DNA from 3 places in the Vreelandella profundi genome. Region 3 is predicted to be linked to each of the others. Evidence: predicted binding sites of a transcription regulator. Region 3 holds the regulator's gene; each other region holds the start of a gene.
What was found. The regulator sigma-54, encoded in region 3, starts transcription at its own class of promoters, with help from an activator protein. The targets are predictions, from matches to a motif close to TGGCACNNNNNTTGCTNT.

Region 1 (3,278 bases), 1.8 Mb from region 3:
CGCTGGCCACCGCGCCCATAAACGGCATCTGCATATGGGTATGGGGGTCAATGCCACCGGGCATCACCAGCTGGTCGCTGGCGTCAACAATCTCGCAGCCTTCAGGGACGTCTAAATCAGTACCAATCGCATGAATCTTGCCGTCTACACACAGCACGTCGGCCCGGTAAGTATCGGCGTGGGTGACCACCGTGCCGCCCTTGATTAATAAGCTCATTGTTCACTCCTTGTAAGAATTTATTAAGTAGGGCTACTCGCCGTCGGTGAGGCGGGTGTAGGTCTCGGGGCGGCGATCGCGAAAAAACTGCCAGTTGTTACGGGCCTCTCGCACCATATCTAAATCAATCTCGTGCACTAGCAGCTCGTCTTCGCTCTCGCTAGCCTGGGCTTCGATTTTGCCGCGAGGATTGACGATGTAGCTGGAACCGTAGAAATCGCCGATGTTCCACGGCGCTTCCGTGCCGACGCGGTTGATGGCGGCAATAAAGCAGCCGTTGGCAGCCGCGGAGGCCGGCTGCTCTAGCTCCCACAGGTATTGAGAAAGCCCTGCCACGGTGGCGGAAGGGTTGAAAATTACTTCAGCGCCGTTGAGCGCCAGCGCCCGCCAGCCTTCGGGGAAGTGACGGTCGTAGCAGATATACACGCCAATTTTGCCGTAGGCGGTATCAAACACCGGCCAGTTGGATTGCCCTGGTTTGAAGAAGAACTTCTCCCAAAAGCCGGCGACTTGAGGAATATGCGTTTTGTGATATTTGCCCAGGTAGCTGCCATCGGCATCGAACACGGCGGCGGTGTTGTAGTAAACGCCGGTCTCGGTTTCTTCATAGATCGGAACAATAATCACCATGCGATGCTCGGCGGCCAGTTTTTGCATCATCTGGCAGGTAGGGCCTTCGGGAACGCGCTCGGCGGCGGCGTACCATTTGCCGTCTTGGCTAGGGCAAAAGTACGGCTGATTAAAGACTTCCTGAAAGCACAGCACCTGCACGCCCTGGTCGGCGGCTTGCTGAATCATCGGTAGATGGGCTTCGTTCATCGCATCGCGAATGGCCTCGGGCGAAAGCTCGGTGCTGGTTTTCAAGCCCATTTGAATTAAGCCGATTTTCATCTTCTGCATTAGACGCTCCCTCTGATTGTTGGTGTAAAGCGTTTGTTTAGGTCTTAAGCGTTATCTAATAAAGCTGACAATCAAGACAGCTTTTATTAAAAGTATCGCTGGCTTGGTGGTTTTAGCAAGCCATCATTCATTGTTTTTTAAATTAGGGTTAACTCTTTGAGTTTGTTTGACTTTATTTCTTTAAATGGAAGGATTCGCTCTTTTGGTGAGCGTGCGCACCGTTTTGGAGTTTTTTATTAACTGTTTTAAATCAATTGTTTATGTATTTTTTAAGTCTTATTTTAAACGCCGTGATGTTTAAAGTTGGTGCAAATATTTTTTTTGATCTAGCTTTGTCTAGTCGACGTTTGTTAGAGGAACAACATCGTCAAAGATAAAAAGCTAATAATAATATTGTTGTCCACCAAGGCAGCTTTTTAATCAATGAGTTAACTGGCATGCTCGCTTAGCTAGGCACGCTTATTGCTTTGAATCTCGTCTAGGACGTTTCACTGACCGTGGGAAGTAAGGTTTGCCTGACGTTAGCCGCTGTCGCTGGTGTTCAGGCATCGCCTAGGTTGGACAACGCAGTGCTGAGGAGATACAAAAATGCCAGAAACAACCTCTCAGATGATTGATCGAGATGGTCTGATTGAGCTTGAGGTAGGGAGCGATGTACGCAACAGCTCGCGCTTTAATGACGATATTGCACCGACCCAGGCCAGCGAGCGCACCTGGAGCAAATGGAATATCGCCGCCCTGTGGGTCGGCATGTCGATCTGCGTGCCCACCTACACACTGGGCGGCGTATTAACCGCCTACTTTGGCTTAAGCGTGGGCGAGGCGTTATTCGCTATTCTCTTGGCGAATATCATCGTACTGATTCCGCTGACGTTGAACGCCTTTCCGGGTACCAAGTTTGGTATTCCTTTCCCCGTGGTGTTGCGTTCCTCCTTCGGCATTTTAGGCTCTAACGTGCCCTGTCTGGTGCGGGCGTTGGTGGGCTGTGGCTGGTTTGGTATTCAAACGATGTTTGGCGGCCTGGCGATTCACCTGCTGCTTTCAGAGCTGGTGCCTGCTTGGGCAGCACTGGGTGGTATCGGTGAGGTTATTGGCTTTTTTGTCTTTGGTGCGATGAACCTTTACGTAGTTATTCGCGGGGCTGAATCGATCAAATGGCTGGAAACATTGGCCGCTCCACTGCTGCTTGCGGTGGGTATCGGGCTAATGATGTGGGCATGGCCGAATATGTCGATGACCGAGCTTCTCGCGCAGCCGCCATCGCGCCCTGAAGGGGCGTCGGTTTACGGCTATTTTTTCGCGGGTTTGACCGCCATGGTCGGCTTTTGGGCCACGCTATCGCTTAATATCCCCGATTTCAGCCGCTTTGCGAAAAGCCAAAAAGACCAAATTGTTGGTCAAGTCATCGGCCTGCCGCTGACGATGTTCTTCTTTGCGGCACTCGGGGTGGTGTTGACCGCCGCTTCTGAGACATTAGTGGGCCAAACCGTTGCCGATCCGGTGCGCTTAATTGGCTATATCGACAGCCCCTTCTGGGTAGTGATGGCGATGCTGCTGATCATTATCGCTACCATTTCTACCAATACCGCCTCGAATATTGTTTCGCCCACCAATGATTTCCAGAACATTGCGCCCAAATTTATTAATCAAACCCGCGGCGTATTGATGACCGGCGCGGTGGGCGTGCTGCTGATGGGCTACGATCTTTTGCAAAAAGCAGGAATGATCTCTCAAGGTGTTTCCCTTGAGCAGATGTATTCGAACTGGCTGCTTGGCTATTCCAGTCTGTTGGGGCCCATTGCCGGGATTATGGCAGTGGATTATTTCCTGATTAAAAAGCAGCGTCTGGATATACCCAGTCTTTATATGGATAACCATGCCTATCCAGCGGTAAATATCGCAGGCTTTATTGCTTTTGGCGTGCCGGTGCTGCTCACGTTAATGTCGCTAGTCACAGGCACCATGAACTGGTTTTATGACTACGGTTGGTTCACAGGCTCAGCGCTGGGAGCGATTGTTTACTACGTGGCGAGTCACGCGTTGGCATCGTCCCCACAGGTCGGGCCCGTGCCCGTCATGGCGCGTGACGCAGCAGAGCAGCGTTCATAAAGCGTACGGTTTTTTTCTCACTCTGCGTTTTTAATAAAACTTAAAAACGCAT
Region 2 (3,278 bases), 1.6 Mb from region 3:
ACCAAAGGTTGCGTCGGCGTTGTTCAGCGGCACTGCTAACACGCCCCAGATACCGACCACACCATGAACCGAGATAGCACCGACAGGATCATCCAGCTTCAGCTTGTCCAGTGTCACGATGGCAGCGACAACGATGATCCCGCCTATCGCGCCAATCATCGCCGCGCTCAAAGCAGAAGGAGAAAGCGGATCAGCAGTAATCGCCACAAGGCCGGCCAATGCACCGTTCAACGCCATGGTGAGGTCCGCTTTACGGAACCACAGTTTAGCCAGAATAAGCGCGGCAATGACGCCACCCGCAGCGGCCGCATTCGTGTTCACGAACACCTGTGCCACGTTGTTAGCGGAACCGATATCCGACATTTTTAGCTCTGAGCCACCGTTAAAGCCAAACCAGCCCATCCATAGAATCAGTGTGCCTAGCGCCGCCAGCGGCATGTTGGCACCGGGAATCGCATGAATCGAACCATCTTTACCGTATTTACCTTTTCGTGGTCCTAGCACCAATACACCGGCAAGCGCAGCGGCGGCCCCTGCCATGTGCACAATGCCCGAACCGGCATAGTCAGAGTAGCCCGCTTCAGCTAACCAACCACCGCCCCATGTCCAGTAGCCAGATACTGGATAGATCACCGCGGTCATGACAACCGCAAAGGCCAGGAATGCCCACAGTTTCATGCGCTCAGCCACCGCACCAGACACAATCGACATGGCGGTTGCGACAAACACAACCTGGAAGAAGAAGTCTGCTCGCATCGAGTAATAGGGTGCATCGTCGCCGCCCGCGGTGACGGCATCAACGCTGTTTTCGGCACCAATCAAGAAGCCCAGATTTGGCAGGAAGCCACCGGCAGAGCTTGAGTACATGATGAAGTAGCCAACCAGCAGATACATGGTGCAGGCAATAGCAAACAGCGCGATGTTTTTGGTTAGAATTTCTGCGGTGTTTTTCGAGCGCACCATGCCAGCTTCAAGCATGGAGAAACCAGCGGCCATCCACATGACGAGCACGCCGCAAATTAAGAAGTAAAAGGTATCGAGTGCGTAGCTAAGATCAGCCAATTCATTCATTGTTAGTTCCCCGTTGAACTAAAAAAGTATCCCTGTGAGTGCTACCTAAACGGCGTCTGCACCCCGTTCACCGGTACGAATACGGATCACGTCTTCCAGCGGCGTCACAAAGACCTTGCCGTCGCCAATTTTGCCGCTGTTTGCAGCGTTACAGATGGCATCCAGTACGCCCTCTAAGCGATCATCGTCTACGGCCACTTCCACTTTCACTTTGGGTAGAAAATCGACCACATACTCGGCACCGCGATACAGTTCGGTATGACCTTTCTGACGACCAAAGCCTTTTACTTCGGTAACGGTAATGCCCTGCACGCCGTTATCGGCGAGTGCTTCACGAACGTCGTCGAGCTTGAATGGCTTGATGATAGCGGTGATGAGTTTCATCCCGGATCTCCCCTGCTGGATAAGTCCTGCTAGATTAGTAGCGGCGCAGCCGCCAGAATAAGCACCTGAACCGTTAATGCGCATACTGTGCCAGCTGGCTTTTTTTTATTAGTAATCAGATAATTAACGCAATAAACAATGATTTTAAATGACTCATTTTGCGTAAAACCATTACCTCAACAGGCCTGACGCACCAAAAAAGAGCGTAAGCAAACGTTGCCTGCTCTATTTGGATGCAAAACACGCACAGGACAGTAAACACACGCGGCACATGCGAATTTGCCCACTGTTGCGTATCCTTACCGGTAAGCAAGTACCTTTTATGTGTGACCCATTAGGAGAGAGCCATGGCGCCTCAAGACCGTATTAGCCGACTGGCACAGCAGATTGGCGACCGCTTACAGAACGCATCCCAAGCGCCAGAAGATATTCAAAAAGGCGTACAGCAAGTGGTTCGCAGCGCGTTTGATCGCCTTGAGCTTGTCTCACGGGAAGATTTCGATATTTTGATGGATGTCGTGCAGCGCACGCGAACGCGCGTCGAGGCGCTGGAGCGCCAGGTGGCAAACTTGGAAGCCGTGATAGAAACGCAGCAGGCCGCAGCGCCGTCACCCGCGGTGTCTGTACAAGCGTCAGACCATTCTCCACAAGATGCGGCGGCCGCGAAAAAACCTGCCGCTGGCGAGGCGTGAGACGACGATAAGTCATCCGTTGAGTGGCGGTCTGATGGCCGCCGCTCAGCTCAACAGCAGCAGAGGCTGGCAGCATCCTTCAATTCTAAAAATGAGAACATTTATCATTGCGTTTTAGGCTGCCAATGATTACGATCACCGCCACTAACGATCCGTTCTCTGGATACTTCATGCAACGCTCCCTCATTGTAAGCACCGATGCCAACGCTCACCTCATTAACCCCGGCCACGCTTAGCCAGCTGGGGCATAAATTCGGCATCGACTACTTACACCCAGGGGAGGCGCCTGACTGCCCGCTTGCGCAGGGCAGCGTCAGCGATTTGGCGCTGCCTCCTGCGCTGCACCTCACGCTGTCGGATCTTGAAGTACGTCATCGCTATCTCTCGCGCTCAACCCAGTCCGTGCCGTGGTTTGTGTGTGTGGTCATGGATGGCCGTATTGATATCAGCCAGGGCAAGACGCGGCACACTATCAGTGCCGGCCAAGGGCTGTGCGCGCACTTTACCCCGCAGGCACCGCTGATTGTTGAGCAGCCCGCTCAGGTACGGCTGCGCACGCTGAATATTGCCGTTCTAGCCACTGCTCCCTATGCGCTACCCAGCGCACATGAGCCACAGCTTCATACCTGGACGCTGCCACCGGCACTCTTTGCACAGCTACTGGCTACAAGCGAACATCCGCTGGACGACTGGCGCCAGTCGCTGCTCTGGCATGGCCTTTCACTACAGCTACTTGGCTATGGGCTGCCCACGCCATCCGCCTTGGGTTTGTCACTAACGCCCGGACTTAAAGCGCGTGAGAACGAGCGTCTTGCTCAGCTGCATGAAACCCTATGCAACCACCCAATGGCCGAGTACTCACTGAAAGCACTGGCCCGCAGCATGGCCATGAGCCCGAGCAGCCTGCGCCAAAAGTTTCGCGGCCGATACGGCTGCACCATCTTTGATCATTTACGCCGCTGCCGCCTTCAAGAGGCCTATCGCCAATTAGAAAACGATCACAGCGTCCAACAAGTCGCCCACGCCTGCGGATATTGCCACGCAACCAACTTTGCGACCGCCTTTAAGCGCCAGTTTGGTATCGCCCCCACGGCGGTCATCAGCCGCTGCTAATGGTTTGTTTTGCTCGCA
Region 3 (3,278 bases):
AATGAGGCGGGCGAGCTTTCGCGCGCAACGTCTACCGGCGAGCGTGCTTACTTACGCCATCAGGTCGAAGGACAAGAAGGCCCGACGGAAGGCTGGGCTCGGCGGATTATTTATCACGTCGCCGAACGCCGAGTGGAGCTCATTGATCAAGCTGAACTGACCCAGCAGGACGACACATTTACCGGCGGGCGGCTTGAATATTTCATTGACCGTGAAGTGATTCAAGCGCGTTCAGACGTTGACGGTAGCGAGCCCCAGCGTATCCGCATGACTATTCAGCCGGAACAATAGAGAGTCAATCGATGGCAACTGCTGACAATGCGCCGATAAAAACACTATATGCCCACCACTTGGCGAAAAGTTACAAACGCCGCCGAGTGGTTAAAGATATTAACTTGGAAATCTCCCAAGGCAGCGTCGTCGGCTTACTCGGCCCTAACGGCGCGGGCAAAACCACGTCGTTTTATATGATTGTCGGGCTGGTCAAATCTGACGCCGGCAAAGTGGGCATTGACGACTTAGATTTAACCCGCGCCCCGATGCATGAACGCGCAGCGGCAGGCATTGGCTACCTGCCCCAGGAAGCGTCTATTTTTCGCAAATTATCGGTTGCCGATAATATTATGGCGATATTAGAAACGCGCAAAGAACTCGACCGCCCAGGCCGCGAAGAGCGCCTGGAAGCCTTGCTTGAAGACTTCCACATCACCCATATTCGCGACAATCTAGGCATGAGCCTCTCAGGCGGGGAGCGCCGCCGTGTAGAAATTGCCCGCTCGCTAGCAACTGAACCCGCCTTCATCTTGCTAGATGAGCCCTTTGCCGGGGTTGACCCCATTTCAGTGGGCGAGATTAAAACCATCATTCGCGCGCTAAAACAGCGCCATATTGGCGTTCTGATTACCGATCATAACGTCCGTGAAACGCTGGACATTTGTGATATCGCTTACATTGTCGGCGATGGCCATATCATCGCCAGCGGCCCCCCGGCGTCGATCCTCACTAACCAGCAAGTCAGGGATGTTTATCTGGGCGCAGATTTTCGTCTGTAGGCTTATTTTTGCCCATAAATCCCGCTTTATAACGCTTTAACTACCAATGGCATGCTTATTGCACTTGCACCCAGCCCCCACTCGCACTAGGGTAAAGCATTCCGATTAACGAGTGGTTCTCAAATGGTCATGAAAGCTTCTCTTCAACTGCGCATTGGGACACAGCTGACCATGACACCTCAGCTGCAGCAGGCCATCGCCCTGCTGCAGCTATCGACTCTGGACCTTCGCCAGGAAATTCAGCAGGCCCTAGATGCCAACCCTATGCTGGAACAGGAAGATGAGTTCGGTGAAGAGGCCGTGAGCGAGCCTAAAGAGGAGGAGTGGTCAGAGAGCATCCCCACCGAGCTTTCCGTTGATAGCGACTGGTCGGACACCTATCAAGACCTTGGCGGCACGGGCAGCAGCAGTGAGGGCCCTGATTTTGAGCGCCAGGCTGCCGAACAGAGCCTTCACGGCCACCTATTGTGGCAACTCGCCATGACCGATTTTAGCGCGCGTGAGCAGCTGGTTTCCGAGAGTCTCATCGACGCCCTAGACGCCAACGGCTACTTGACCCAGCCGCTTAATGATATTCGTGAAGGGCTACGCGCCCAGGGTATTGATGGCCTTAGCCAGCGCGAAGTGGAAACAACATTACTCAAGCTGCAGCAGTTCGAGCCCACCGGTATTTTTGCCCGCGACCTGCGTGAATGCTTGATGCTGCAGCTCGCTGCCCTGCCAGATGATACGCCGCTGCTGGTGCCTGCCCGCAGGCTAGTGCGCCAGTTTCTTGAAGCGCTCAGCAAAGATGACATGCGCTTACTCAAGCGCCGCTTAGGGCTCGATGACGAGCAGCTAGCCAATGTTATCCAGCTAATTCGCAGCCTAGATCCACGCCCAGGCAGCGCTTACGGCGTGACCAACGACAGCTATATCACGCCCGATTTAGTAGTGCGTCATGATAATGAGGGCTGGCATTTAGAACTCAATCAGGACGCCCTGCCTCGGCTGAGAATTCAACCTGACTACGCCAGTTTGATAAAGCGTGCGGATAAAAGTCAGGATAATCAGTTTTTGAAAGAACACCTGCAGGAAGCGCGCTGGTTAATTAAGAGCCTTTCGAGTCGTAACGACACGCTGCTGCGAGTGGGCCGTGAAATCATTACCCGTCAAATCGGCTTTCTCGAACACGGCGAAGAATCCATGAAACCGCTGATTTTGGCCGATATAGCCTCAGCCGTTGAGATGCATGAATCAACGATTTCACGGGTGACAACGCAGAAATATATTCATACGCCGCGCGGCGTGTTTGAACTGAAATACTTTTTCTCTAGCCAGGTGAGCGGCCAGGATGGCGACAGCCACTCCAGCACCGCGATACGCGCCCGCCTGAAGAAACTGATTCACGAAGAAGCCCCCGGCAAGCCGCTTTCGGATAGCCGCTTAGTGACGTTATTAGAAGAAGGCGGCATTCAGGTTGCGCGCCGCACGGTAGCCAAATACCGTGAAGCCATGGGCATTCCCTCTTCCAGTGAGCGGCGCCGTTTACGCTAGGAGCTGCCAGGTTTCAGCGAAACTCTCGACAAGGGCTTTGCAACGGAGCAAAAAGGGTTACAATCAAAAGGGCTACATATCTAAGTACTAAGTACAGTCCCTAAGTACCGTTCCTAAGTACAGCCCGATAGATAAGGAGTACGTCAATGCAAGTAAATATCACTGGTCATCACGTAGAACTGACTGACGCCTTGCGTGACTATGTTAATGAAAAGCTTGAGCGTGTTGAGCGTCATTACGACAATATAACCACGGTGCAGGTCACCCTATCGGTGGAGAAAGAACGCCAGCAGGCAGCCTGCACACTGCATGCAGCAGGTGCTGATTTACATGCAGAAGCCCTAGACAGTGATATGTACGCCGCTATCGATGCGCTGGCGGACAAAATTGATCGTCAACTCGTTAAACATAAGGAAAAAGCACAAGCCCGCGCCCAAGGCGCTGGTGTGCGTTAATTCAATGACGTTGGAAACCATACTCCCCCCAGAACGCGTTCTCTTCGACGTACCTGGGGGCAGCAAAAAAAGGGTGCTGGAATTTTTCAGCACCTTTATCGCCCAAAATACGCCCAGCCTCGATAGCCAAGAAGTGTTCAGCCGATTAATCGGCCGAGAGCGCCTAGGTAGTACAGGAATTGGCAACGGCGTGGCTATTCCCCATGCCCGCAGCCCTCACTGTTCTACGCCTATT

Region 1: the regulator sigma-54 is predicted to act here: its motif matches at 1,569-1,586, upstream of KUO20_RS14425 (NCS1 family nucleobase:cation symporter-1).
Region 2: the regulator sigma-54 is predicted to act here: its motif matches at 1,531-1,548, upstream of KUO20_RS15690 (P-II family nitrogen regulator).

What each region holds. Positions count from the first base shown of each region.
Region 1 covers NZ_CP077941.1:3,156,920-3,160,197, reverse strand. Annotated here, with positions in the region: gene hydA (dihydropyrimidinase) at 1-217, opposite strand, end outside; gene KUO20_RS14430 (nitrilase-related carbon-nitrogen hydrolase) at 251-1,117, opposite strand; gene KUO20_RS14425 (NCS1 family nucleobase:cation symporter-1) at 1,706-3,226, shown strand; gene KUO20_RS14420 (LysR family transcriptional regulator) at 3,244-3,278, opposite strand, start outside.
Region 2 covers NZ_CP077941.1:3,427,064-3,430,341, forward strand. Annotated here, with positions in the region: gene KUO20_RS15685 (ammonium transporter) at 1-1,071, opposite strand, end outside; gene KUO20_RS15690 (P-II family nitrogen regulator) at 1,117-1,455, opposite strand; gene KUO20_RS15695 (accessory factor UbiK family protein) at 1,803-2,147, shown strand; gene KUO20_RS15700 (helix-turn-helix transcriptional regulator) at 2,346-3,260, shown strand.
Region 3 covers NZ_CP077941.1:1,338,499-1,341,776, reverse strand. Annotated here, with positions in the region: gene lptA (lipopolysaccharide transport periplasmic protein LptA) at 1-291, shown strand, start outside; gene lptB (LPS export ABC transporter ATP-binding protein) at 303-1,052, shown strand; gene KUO20_RS06145 (RNA polymerase factor sigma-54) at 1,176-2,588, shown strand; gene hpf (ribosome hibernation-promoting factor, HPF/YfiA family) at 2,735-3,043, shown strand; gene KUO20_RS06135 (PTS sugar transporter subunit IIA) at 3,048-3,278, shown strand, end outside.